2 linked regions of the Nitrobacter winogradskyi Nb-255 genome follow. The main gene of each other region encodes a partner of the protein of the gene in region 2 in a complex. Links are inferred from orthologs where the notes say so. Each region holds a gene or a part of one and is shown on either strand. Other genes may lie near its edges.

Region 1 (7,961 bases), 2.5 Mb from region 2 along the record:
CGAGATCACATGGCTGATCATGCCGAAGCCCGGCAGAATCAGGATGTACACCTCGGGATGGCCGAAGAACCAGAACAGATGCTGGAACAGCACCGGATCGCCGCCACCATCGGCCGCGAAGAACGTGGTGCCGAAGTTACGGTCGGTCAGCAGCATCGTGATCGCGCCCGCCAGAACCGGCAGCGACAGCAGCAGCAGGAACACGGTGACCAGGATCGACCAGACGAACAGCGGCATCTTGTGCATGGTCATGCCAGGCGCGCGCATGTTGAAGATCGTGGTGATGAAGTTGATCGCCCCGAGGATCGAGGAGGCGCCCGCAAGGTGGATCGACAGGATGCTGAAGTCCACCGCCGGACCCGGATGACCGCTCGTCGACAGCGGCGCATACAGCGTCCAGCCCGTGCCCGCTCCGGTCGCGCCCGGCTCGCCCTCCATGAATGAGGAGATCAGCAGCAGCGCAAACGCCGCCGGCAGCAGCCAGAACGAGATGTTGTTCATGCGCGGGAACGCCATGTCGGGCGCGCCGATCATCAGCGGCACGAACCAGTTGCCGAAGCCGCCGATCATCGCCGGCATCACCATGAAGAAGATCATGATCAGGCCGTGATTGGTCGCAAACACGTTGTAGGTATGCGCGGGATCAAAAACCTGTATCCCGGGGTACATCAGTTCCGCCCGGATGCCCATCGACATCAGGCCGCCGATGATCCCCGCAACGATGGCGAACACCAGGTACATGGTCCCGATGTCCTTGTGATTGGTCGAATACGCAAAGCGCTTCCACCCTGTCGGGTGGTGCGCATGGTCGCCATGATCGTCATGGGCATGGTCGTGAGCAGATGCTGTTGCCATTGTCTAATCCTGTCTTTCGTCCCTTGAAGTCCTTCGAACCCTGGCGGGCGACCCCTTCGCAGGCGCCGCCCCTCGTCGTCGAAATCGCCCGACGCGACGCCTATTGCATCACGCCGGCAGCCGACGCCACCGCGTTCGCCGGGTTCGAGGCAAACTTCTTCTTCGCGACTTCAACCCACGCCGCAAATTCCTGCTCGCTCACCACGCGAACCGCAATCGGCATGAAGGCATGGTCCCGGCCGCACAGCTCAGAGCACTGGCCGTAGAAAATGCCCGTCTTCGTGGCCTTGAACCAGGTCTCGTTGAGACGACCCGGAATCGCGTCCACCTTCATGCCGAACGACGGAACTCCAAAGGAATGAATGACATCAGCCCCGATCACCTGAACCCGGACCACCTTGTTCACCGGAACAACCAGCTCGTTGTCCACCGCAAGCAGACGCGGCTTCTTGTCCTGCGCCAGCAGCGAGTCAAACTCGAACTTGCCGTTGTCCGGATAGGTGTAGGTCCAGTACCACTGCTTGCCGGTCGCCTTCACCGTCAGGTCAGCCTTCGGAAGGTCAAGCTGCTCAAACAAAAGACGGAATGAGGGAACCGCAATGCCGACCAGGATCAGAACCGGGATGATCGTCCACGCAACCTCGATCATCGTGTTGTGCGTCGTCTTCGACGGAACCGGATTGGAGCGCGCGTTGAACCGCACCATCGCAACAACCAGCAAGGCCGTCACAAACAGCGTGATCAGCGTGATCACCACCAGAAGCCCGTTATGCATCCGCGCAATGCTCTCCATCACAGGCGTCACGCCCTGCTGAAGATCAAAGCCCCACGCATGCGGCTGACCTATCTCATCCGCCGCAAATGCCGCGCCACCTGCGGCAAAAGCCGCTCCTCCAAACGCCAATCCCAGAAACCGGCGGCCAAACCGGCGGCCATATTGGCCCATCGACATCTTCATGCCGCTCGCGCTCCTTGTCATAAATTCACCCTAAACAACCCCCTAAGCAGTTCCCGCCGACGACGAGCCTGCCGCTCATGTAACGCATCCGCGAACAGCCTGCGCGCCGTTTGGCTAGAATGCGTCCAAAGCCGCCTCTCTCAAACCATAATTCGGCGCGCCTCGCAAGGGACCAGGGACAGCGAGTTGAGCGATGCTTCAAACCGCGGCGCGGGCCGCGCCGGGCGGATCAACGCATCCGGCCGACGAAGCAGCGCGCAACCCGACAGCGCGCAACCCGGCGTTTCAGGGGAGCACGCCGCTTGACAGGCGGATTGTCCGATGTAGGCACAGGGGCTTGGGCCGCTTCGCAGATTCGGCCGTGGTTCGGGCTGATCCGGGCCGGACCACCTTCAAGGCGCCGTCACTGACCGTCAGGCGGGGCAAGGCATGGTCGAAAGCAGAGGATCGACCCGGATGGAGGCTTCTAAGCAGCATATCGGATATGCATCTTCTTCGCGCAGGACGGCCCGGCGTCAGCCGCTCCGTATTCTGGCGTGCGGGGCCGCCGCACTTCTGGTTGCCGGCTTTGCCAGCGCGGCCAAGGCCCAGGGAGCCGTCAAATCGGTTCACGGCGACTGGCAGATCCGCTGCGACACCCCTCCCGGCGCGAAGGCCGAACAATGCGCCCTGATCCAGAGCGTGGTGGCCGAAGACCGCTCCAATGCCGGGCTGACGGTGATCGTGCTCAAGACCGCCGACCAGAAAAGCCGCCTGATGCGCGTGGTGGCGCCACTCGGCGTGTTGCTGCCCTCCGGCCTCGGACTGAAGCTCGACAATGCCGACGTCGGCCGCGCCGGTTTCGTGCGCTGCCTCCCCAACGGCTGCGTCGCCGAGGTGGTTCTGGATGACAAGCTGCTTGGACAGTTGCGCAGCGCGAAGACGGCGACATTCATCATCTTTGAAACGCCCGAGGAAGGCATCGGCTTTCCGCTCAGCCTGAACGGGCTCGGCGAAGGTTACGATAAGCTGCCCTGAGCGTTTCGCTTCTGATTCCGTCAGAAGCGAGAATGCTTTGGGTGCGTTTTATCGGACAAGCCTCCCGTTTGGTGGCAATCATACCTATCTTGAACGTCTGTTCTTGAACGTCTGTCCGCCTGAACCGCACGGAACGGGCCCGTTGCATCCGGAGTTCGCATGACCAGCCCCATCACCGCCTCCCTGCTCGACCGCGCGCATCTCGACCGCGATTCCGTCCGTCACGAGATTGCGCGGGGCCTGCGAGGCGCGGACGACGGCGAACTGTTTCTGGAATACAGCCAGAGCGAAGCGCTGATGTTCGACAACGGCCGGCTCAAGCAGGCGACCTATGACACCTCGCAAGGCTTCGGCCTTCGCGCGGTCAAGGACGACGCCGTCGGCTACGCCCATTCGTCCGATGTTTCGCTGGCTGCCCTGATCCGCGCCGCCGATGCCGTCGGCGCCGTGCGCGGCGGCTATCAGGGCGCCTTCGCGGTCGCTCCCGGCCATACCAACGTGCGGCTTTACGGCGACGACAATCCGCTCGACGGGCTGGGTTTCGAGACCAAGGTCAAGCTGCTCGCAGAGATCGACGCCTATGTGCGCGACAGGGATCCGCGGGTGCGTCAGGTATCCGTCAGCCTCGGCGCGACATGGCAGGTCGTGGAAATCATGCGGCCGGACGGCGAAACCTATCGCGATATCCGCCCCCTGGTTCGGGTGAACATTTCCGTCGTCGCGGGGCAGGGCGACCGGCAGGAAACCGGCAGCAAGGGTTATGGCGGCCGTGAAGGCTATGCCCGTTTCGTGGAAAGCAAGGCGTGGCGCGAGGTCGCGGACGGTGCGATCCGCCAGGCTCTGATCAACCTCGAATCAATCCCCGCGCCGGCCGGCGAGATGGATGTGGTGCTCGGTCCGGGCTGGCCCGGCGTGATGCTGCATGAAGCGGTGGGACACGGCCTCGAGGGCGATTTCAACCGCAAGAAGACCTCGGCTTTCGCGGGACTGATGGGGCAGCAGGTCGCGGCCAAGGGCGTCACCGTGGTCGACGACGGCACCATCTCCGCGCGGCGCGGCTCGCTTTCCATCGACGACGAGGGCACGCCGACCAGCCGGACCGTGCTGATCGAGGACGGCATCCTGGTCGGCTATATGCAGGACCGACAGAACGCGCGGCTGATGGGCATGAAGCCGACCGGCAACGGCCGCCGTCAGGACTACGCCCATGTTCCGATGCCGCGGATGACCAACACGTATATGCCGGCGGGCGATCGTGATCCGGCGGAAATCCTCGCCTCGGTGAAGAACGGCATCTATGCCGTGAATTTCGGCGGCGGCCAGGTCGACATCACCTCGGGCAAATACGTGTTCCAGTGCACCGAGGCCTACCGGATCGAAAACGGCAAGGTTGGAGCGCCGCTGAAAGGCGCCATGCTGATCGGCAACGGACCGACCGACCTCCACCGCATCACCATGATCGGCAACGACGTCGCGCTGGACGACGGCGTCGGCACCTGCGGCAAGAACGGTCAAGGCGTGCCGGTCGGCGTCGGTCAGCCGACGTTGCGAATGGAGCGGATAACGGTCGGAGGAACCGGCGGTTAACGAACTCCGCCGCCGCGCCCGGCGACGACTCGTGGTCACATCCACGTGGCAATCTGCGGCTAGGTTCCCGGTCTCGGGAGCGTGAACCATATTTCCGATATTCGCTTGAACCTGAGCCCGACATCAGGAACCTAATCTTACGGGTCGCGTTGAATTGTCCGAGTAGTAGGCGTTGGTGAGTATGATGCCGGTCCTCCGTTATTTCGTGGTGATGGGTTGCTGCCTGATGGGCCTGCTTTATGCGGTGGACCTGATGTGGCCCGGCGAGCGCGAGGCCAAGGTCGATTATTACTCCACACCGGTCGTCGTCGCGAAACCTTCTTCCGCAGAATCCGGATTTGCGAGCCGCATTGAGCGAGCCGTCGGAGAGACGGAGACGCCCGGTTCGATGGAGAACCGGCGCTACCCGGGACAGCGCTTCGAGCGAACGAAGCAGGATTCCCGTCCTGTCGTCTATCCGAACATCGCCACGCTGGCGCCCACACCACATCGTTTGCAGTGGGAACGCCAGCTCCGCTATCTGCCGGCGAATCATGTCTACGAAGCTCGCGCGGAAATGCCGAAGGAAGCGATCCCGGAACAGCCAAAACCCACGGCCAGGGCGGCGACGCGCAAGCAACTCGCTCATGCCCGTCCTGCAAGGATCGCGCCGGATTTCGAGCGTCCGCGCTACGCCCGCAACGCCGGGTGGGATCCGTTCGGCCTGTTCGACTGAGGCGGGCGTCGGCGACCTCGCAACCCGGCTATGGCAACAGCGCATGAAAGCGCGTCGCCCAGGGCCTCGCGGCGTGGCGGTCGAATGGTACAGCCTCTCCGCAAACCGCTTCCGGCCCAACGCAACAGCCTCTTGAATTCGGGCTGAGGTTCTTTCCGCCGCGCGCGGTTGTCAATCTCGCACCCGCGCACGATAATCGGGACTCAAAATCGTCATGACCTGCCGGAGGCAATATGAGCTGGCTTCCTTCCAACGATCCCGCGCTCGGCGACCCCCAATCATGCGATGCGCTCGAACTTGTGATCATCCCGCGCGTCCGTGATCTCGGCGACGGATTCGCCGTGCGCCGCGCGCTGCCTCATGGCAGGCGGCAGATGGTCGGCCCGTTCATCTTCTTCGATCATTTCGGCCCGATACAGTTCGTGTCCGGCAAGGGGATGGACGTCCGGCCGCATCCGCATATCGGACTGGCCACGGTCACCTATCTGTTCGACGGCAGCATCATGCACCGCGACAGCGAGGGTCACATCCAGGAAATCCAGCCCGGCGCCATGAACCTGATGACGGCGGGAAGCGGCATCGCGCATTCGGAGCGCACACCGGATGCGCAGCGCGCTAGCGGGCAGGCGATGCTCGGCCTGCAAAGCTGGATCGCCCTGCCGAAAGGCAAGGAGGAGATCGCGCCGACCTTCCAGCACTACGGCGCGGACAGCCTGCCGACGGTGCAGGACAAGGGATTCCGCGCCCGCGTCATCGCCGGCCGCTCCTTCGGCGCGACCTCGCCGGTCGAGATGGTTTCGCCGTGGTTTTACGCCGAGGTCGCGCTCGAGGCCGGCATGAGCGCGCCGCTTGACGCTGACCACGAGGAGCGCGCGATCTATATCGTCGACGGCGAGGTCGAGATCGCGGGCGACCGGCACCAGGCGCCGCAATTGCTGGTTTTCCGGCCCGGCGACCGCATCACGGTGCGCGCGACACAGCCGACGCGGATGATGTTCCTCGGCGGCGATGCGCTGGAGGGACCACGGCACATCTGGTGGAATTTCGTCTCCTCGAGCAAGGAGCGTATCGAACAGGCCAAGGAAGACTGGAAAACCGGCCGCTTCGCGCCTGTGCCGAACGAGCACGAATTCATTCCGCTGCCGGAAAACTGATCGTTTCAGAGCATTTTCCGGCGAAGTGGATTACCGATTCGCCGACAGACAACGCGTCAAAACATGGATCGAGCGCTTCGCTCCCCTATACCGGCAGCCGATTCGCTTGCGCCAGTTCCTTGAGCGACACCTGCGGCCGCGCGCCGATGTGCTGGATCACCTCGGCGGCGGCGAGCGCGCCGAGCCGCCCCGCGTCTTCGTGGCTCGCGCCGCGCACCAGTCCGAACAGAAACCCCGCCGCGAACAGATCGCCGGCTCCCGTGGTATCGACCAGATTGTCGATCGGACACGCCGGCACCGCGACAACGCCGCCCTCCGTCGCGACCACGCAGCCCTTCTCGCTGCGGGTGACGACGCCGAGCGCGATGTCCTGGCGTAGCTGGGCCAGCGCCGTATCGAAGTCGGACGTCTGGTAGAGCGAGTGCAGTTCAGACTCGTTGGCGAAGATCAGATCGACGGTGCCGTCGCGCATCAATGCAAGAAACTCGTCACGATAGCGATCGACGCAGAACGCATCCGACAGGGTCAGCGCGACTTGCCGGCCGGCGTCATGCGCGATCCGCGAGGCCTTCAGGAACGCCTCCTTGGCGGCTTTGGGGTCCCACAGATAGCCTTCGAGATAGAGGATCGACGACGCCGCGACGGCGTCCGGATCGATATCGGCCGACGACAGATCCTGCGCCGCGCCGAGATAGGTATTCATGGTGCGCTCGCCGTCCGGCGTCACCAGTATGTAGGAACAGCCGGTGGCGGGACCGTCGGATGCCGGCGGCGTATCGAAGGCCACCTTCGCGGCGCGAATATCGTGAATATAGAGGCGGCCGATCTGGTCATCCTTCACCTTGCCGACATAGGCGGTGCGGGCCCCGAACCCCGCGAGACCGACGATGGTGTTCGCGGCCGAACCGCCCGACATTTCGGTCGCAGGCCCCATGTCGGCATAGATCGAGGCCGCGCGCGCTTCGTCGATCAACGCCATTCCGCCCTTGGTCATGCCGTGGGCGGCGAGAAACCCCTCATCGGTTCGCACCAGAACGTCGAAAATCGCATTGCCGATCGCAAGCACGTCGTATTTCGCTGCAGCCATTAAAAATATCCCGTCGCGGCAATTGCGGTATGGTGAGGAATCCGCTCAGACTCCCGGCCCGTGAAGGTGCCGCCTATCATGGCGCTTCCATGCCATCAAGCACGGTACGCCGGCCTCGCCATGATCCGCTCCATCCTCACCGTCTCCTCGGGCACCCTGGCTTCGCGCCTGCTCGGATTCGGGCGCGACGCGCTGACCGCGGCGCTGCTCGGCGCGGGCCCGGTGGCCGACGCCTTCCTGATGGCGTTTCAGTTCATCAACGTGATCCGCCGGATGCTCGGTGAAGGCGCCCTGAACGTGGCGCTGGTGCCGGCGTGGATGCGGCTGCGCGAGGTCAGCGGCCTTGCCGCCGCATCAGCCTTCGCCGGCGACGTGCTCGCAACCGTGAGCGCGACGCTGATCGCGCTGGCCGCCGTCGCCGGCGTGGCGATGCCGCTTCTCGTGGGGATGCTCGCGCCCGGTTTCGTCGGTCGCGAGAGCCTGCAACTCGCCGTCACCGACGCACGGCTGATGCTGCCCTATCTCGCTTTCGCGGGCCCCGCGGCCGTCATCATGAGCCTGTTGAACGCCCGGCATCGCTTCGCGATC
Region 2 (4,884 bases):
GCCTCGCCCCGATCGGGGTGGCGCGGAACGATCACGGTCAGCAGCGACGGAAAATCACGCACGAGCGTTTGATGGGCGTTGAGCAGTATTTCTTCCTCGCCCGGATGGGTCGAGGCCGCCACCACGACCGGACGGCCGCGGGTCACGAACAACAATCGTTCCAGCCTGGTCTCGTCGGCCGGCGGCGGCTGGACGTCGAGCTTGAGGTTGCCGGTGATGACGACGTTGCGCCCCCCGAGCGCCGTGAAGCGCTCCGCGTCGATTTCCGACTGGACAAGGCAGATATCGAACCGGCTCAACAACGCCCCGATCGTTCGGGAAGCCCGCCGCCAGCGCGGGAATGAACGACGCGACATCCGCCCGTTGATCAGCACGATCGGTACACGGCGGCTCGCGCCAGCCAGAATCAGGTTCGGCCACAGGTCCGACTCGATAAAGAGCGCAAGACCGGGTTGCCAGTGATCGAGAAAACGCTCCACGAAGCGGGGCGAGTCGTAGGGGATATACTGGTGAATGATATCCGGCGGGAACCGCTTCGCGGCGACGGCTGCCGACGTGACCGTACCCGACGTGACCAAAACGCCGATATCAAGCGCGCGCAGCCGCTCGATCAGCGCGGCGGCTGCCAGCACCTCGCCAACGCTGGCCCCATGGATCCAGACCAGCGGGCCCGCGGGTCGGGGCTGCCGGGCGACGCCCCGGCGCTCATTGATACGCGCCGGGTCTTCCTTGCCCTGTTTCAAACGCCGTTTCAGAAGCAGGGGCGCCAGTGGCCCGGCAGCGACAGCCAGCCTGCGGTAGAGGCGCAGCGTCGCCGGCATCCGGTTAGGCACGGCCCGCCTCGTATTCGGGACCGGCCTCGAATTGGGGCCGGCCGACTTTCGCGTAAGCGCGGCGCGTCGCATCGTTCAATGTCGCCTCCAGCCGTGCCCTCAGCATCTCCATCATCTGCGCATCTGCGTCCGAAGGAACCGAGATCGGCTCACCGCCAACCAGAACGCCGCGCCCGAACGGCAGGTTGATCGTCGTGCGATCCCAGTTGTTCAGGCGGATGAAGCGGCTCGTCGCCATTGCAAACGGCATGATGGTCCGCCCGGATTCACGCGCCAGCATGATAATGCCGAGACCGGCGATCCGCGAGCGCTTCGGCACATCGGCGGTCAGGGCCACGTTGTAGCCCTCCTCCAGCGCGCGGACCATTTCCTTGAAGGCGCCGACGCCCCCCTTGCGATTGAACGCCGAGCCGTGATCGCCGGAGCCGCGAATGGTCTCGATCCCCAGCCGCTCCGCGGCGAGCGCGTTGAACTCGCCGTCGCGGTGCCGCGAGATCAGCACCTTGCCGCGATGGTGCGCCCGCCTGATGAACGGCGTCATGAAATGCTGCCCGTGCCAGAACCCGAGGATCACCGGCATCTGCGGCTCGACGATGTCGTATACATCCTCGGGATCGTAGCTGAACCTGTTGGTTCGCCAGACCAGCCATAAAAAGCCCGCGGCCAGAAGGCCCGCGGACTGCTGAAACCAGCGTGAGCGCAGCAGATTGCGAAGCAGTTTTCTCAAAGGTCGGTCTTCGTGTCTTGACCAGGATCAAGCAGCCGGTGGAGATGGACGATGAAATACCGCGTGTGGGCGTTATCGACCGTCCGCTGCGCCTTCGCTTTCCAGGCGGCATAGGCTGACGCGTAATTCGGATAGAGGCCGACGATCTCGACCTCATCGAGGTTTTTGAAGGCCGTATGCGCGAGATCGGTCAGTTCGCCTCCGATCACGAGATGGAGCAATTGCTGGGGCGGACTGTCTGACGGCATCACGCGTTGTCCTACTATGCCGCCGGCCGTCAGGCAAACACCATCCAGGCACCATCCAAAGTCAGCAGCCGGCCCTACGGCCGCGAACGTCCCGGACATGCGCGAGAATGCGCGCGTGGCGAGGATGGCCGGCCGCGACCAGCACGCCGTGGGTCACTTCGGCACGATTATAAAGCACCGGCTCGCCGGCGAGAGAGGTCATTTTACCATTCGCCTCATGCACGATCAAATCGGCCGCGGCGATATCCCAATCGTGGCTCTGGCCACCTGCAAAAGCGGCATCGATTCCGCCCCCCGCCACGCGGCACAGCCGCAGCGCCAGCGAACTGATCCTCGGATGAAGGGCGGCATCACCCGGACGCAGGTCGAGTTTTTCCAGAAGCGGTTTCGGTCCTGCGATCTTCGAAAAATCCAGATCATCACCACCGGTCGCCTGGACCGGCAGGTCGTTGCAGGTCGTCCCCTGCCCGCGCGCGGCAATGAAAAACTCGTCGGTGGCGGGCGCGAACACGGCGGCGAGCAGCGGCGAGGCATCCTCCACCAGAGCGACGCTGACGCACCATTCGTCATGGCCGGCAAGATAGCCGCGCGTGCCGTCGATCGGATCGACGATCCACACCCTCTTCTTGCCGAGCCGCGAAAGATCGTCGGCGCTTTCCTCGGACAACCAGCCGTAATCCGGAACCGCGCCCAGCCTGCTCGCAATGAGATCGTTGACCGCGATGTCCGCCTCCGACACCGGGGACGACACTCCCTTGGTCCAGGTCCACAGTTTGGTGCGGCGCATCGCCAGCGCCAGCAATCCGGCCTCACGCACCGTATCGATCAACAGAGCGCGGTCGCGCGCCAAAAGGTCGGCTCGGCTGTCTGCATCGTCAGCGCCCGCCAACCGTCAGCCCTTCGATGCGGACGGTTGGCGCGTTGGTCCCGTAGCGGAACGTAAGATCGTTGGCCGGCGTCAGCGATTTGAACATCTCGATCAAATGACCCGCGATGGTGATCTCGCTGACCGGATAGGTGATCTCGCCGTTCTCAATCCAGAATCCCGAAGCGCCGCGGCTATAATCGCCGGTCACCCCATTGACGCCGGAGCCGATCAGGTCGGTGACGTAGAAACCCTGCTCCACCTCCGCGATCAATTGGCGCGGCGTCATTTCTCCCGCCTCAAGGTGCAAGTTATACGGTCCCGGCGACGGCGACGATGAGACGCCACGGTGGGCATGGCCGGTCGTGGTCAGCCCGAGCTCGCGCGCGGTCGCTGAATCCAGGAGCCATGACGTCAGGACGCCGTCGTCGATCACCGCGAGCTTCTTCGTCGCGACCCCTTCGGCGTCGAAGGATTGCGAGCGCAGTCCGCGCACCCGCAACGGATCGTCGATAATCCGGATTCCCTTGGCAAAGAGCTGCTGGCCGAGCCGATCCTTCAGGAAGCTGGTCTTGCGCGCGACCGCCGCGCCGTTGGCGGCGCTCACGACATGGCTGACCAGCGAGCCCGCTACGCGAGGATCAAACACCACCGGCACCTTGCAGGTCGCAACCTTGCGCGGACCTGCGCGCGCGACTGCCCGTTCGCCCGCGCTGCGGCCGATGCTAGCCGCGGGCATGAGATCGGATCCATGAAGCGCCGAGCTGAAATCGTAATCGCGCTCCATGCCGGTGCCGTCACCGACGATCGCCATCATCGAGACGCCCTGGCTCGAACGCAGATAGCGTCCGTGGAAGCCGGTGCTCGTCACCAGTACCATGCCGCTGATGCCGGTAGAGGCCGACGCGCCGCCGGATTTGGTCACGCCCTTGACGGCCAGACCCGCCGCCTCGGCTTCGACCGCGCGGCGCTCGAGTTCCGCCGTCGACGGCATCACGCGATCGAGCAGATCGAGGTCGGGGAAATTTTGCGCCAGCAATGACGGGTCGGCCAGCCCGACATACTGATCGTCGGGCGCGACACGCGCCATCGCGACCGCGCGCTCGGCAAGCTTTGCGACATTGTCGCCGCCGATATCGTTGGTCGAGACGGTGGCCTGCCGCCGTCCGACCAGCACGCGCAGTCCGACGTCATCGCCCTCCGACCGCTCCGATTCCTCGACGCGGCCGTCGCGAACCTCGACACCTTGCGAAATGCCCCGCACGGCGATTGCATCCGCGGCATCCGCGCCCGCGCGCTTCGCGGCCTCGACCAGCCGCCCGGCGAGTTCACTGAGCGCGGATTGATCGAAGAGGTCGGATGCGACGGATTCCGGCGACGAATTTGGTGAAGAGTTCACGAACAAAATCCAGGGTCTTCGACAGGACCCGCCAAAAGGCTGGTCCGTCATGAGAGGTGCTTATTTTACGCGGACTTCAAGCATTCCATGAAGCGGTATTAAAGATTATCCGCGCCCCGGCAAGGACCCGTCAAGCATGTCGGCCAAGGGTCTGTCAATCATGTGCGCGAATCGCAGGCGGAATACCTTCGATTAACCAGCCTTTTTAAGCAGATCCGGACCGCGCTCTGGCAAGCTCTCACCCATCGACCGGGAACATAATTCCGGCGGGGGAGACTAAAGCCGTGAGGCGTCAAACAGCAATCAGCGGGATCAATCCCGCCGGGTCGAGCCGCAGTCTGCGGCTCGACCCCCTTTCACTGCCAGTCAGTTTTGCCGCGAACGACAGCCGCGCCGACGGCGGCATCCGGCAGATCGAACTTCATCGCGAGCGCGTGACGCTGCATCGCGCGGTGCGCGGCATGAAAATGACGATCAGCGTACGCGTCAGCGAATTCATCGGCGTCACCGTGCGCGACACCTCCCATGGCCGGGCGCTGGTGCTGCTTCACCGCGATCCGTCGCTCGCCATTCCTCTTCTCGTGACCGAGGACGCCGGCGAATGCGCCGCAGCGTGGCAAACCTGGAGCGAGGTCCTCGCGCTTCCGCAACTCGCCGACGACACGCGCGAACCCGCGCCGCGCCGCCGACGCAGAAATGCGATCAGCGACCGACGCCCCGCCTTCCTGGTGCGGCGGCGCTGCGGTCATTCGCTCAACCCCGCGGCGATCCATCGGGGCGAACGCGAGATCATCGCGCGAGACTGAGGCGTC

The links.
Region 1: the proteins of NWI_RS13315 (region 2) and tldD are in contact, whole or in part, in a solved structure (PDB 5NJ9), measured with the Escherichia coli proteins. The link is inferred for Nitrobacter winogradskyi Nb-255 from one-to-one orthologs.

Annotation. Positions count from the first base shown.
Region 1 is NC_007406.1:248,151-256,111, reverse strand. The notes cover bases 2,206-5,203. They hold tldD (metalloprotease TldD), read left to right. Parts: upstream 2,206-2,989; coding sequence 2,990-4,417; downstream 4,418-5,203. Other genes in these bases: NWI_RS01155 (hypothetical protein), read left to right, coding at 4,599-5,132; NWI_RS01165 (invasion associated locus B family protein), read left to right, coding at 2,270-2,830. In the rest of the region: ctaD (cytochrome c oxidase subunit I), read right to left, coding at 1-855; coxB (cytochrome c oxidase subunit II), read right to left, coding at 956-1,813; NWI_RS01150 (pirin family protein), read left to right, coding at 5,366-6,286; NWI_RS01145 (adenosine kinase), read right to left, coding at 6,372-7,373; murein biosynthesis integral membrane protein MurJ, read left to right, coding at 7,494-7,961. UniProt on the Escherichia coli protein: Metalloprotease involved in CcdA degradation. Suppresses the inhibitory activity of the carbon storage regulator (CsrA).
Region 2 is NC_007406.1:2,780,988-2,785,871, forward strand. The notes cover bases 1,879-4,868. They hold NWI_RS13315 (TldD/PmbA family protein), read right to left. Parts: upstream 4,073-4,868; coding sequence 2,684-4,072; downstream 1,879-2,683. Other genes in these bases: NWI_RS13310 (3'(2'),5'-bisphosphate nucleotidase CysQ), read right to left, coding at 1,879-2,697; NWI_RS13320 (DUF6101 family protein), read left to right, coding at 4,357-4,868. Outside these bases: NWI_RS13295 (3-deoxy-D-manno-octulosonic acid transferase), read right to left, coding at 1-821; NWI_RS13300 (lysophospholipid acyltransferase family protein), read right to left, coding at 826-1,560; NWI_RS13305 (DUF4170 domain-containing protein), read right to left, coding at 1,557-1,808; more of NWI_RS13310, read right to left, coding at 1,870-1,878; more of NWI_RS13320, read left to right, coding at 4,869-4,878.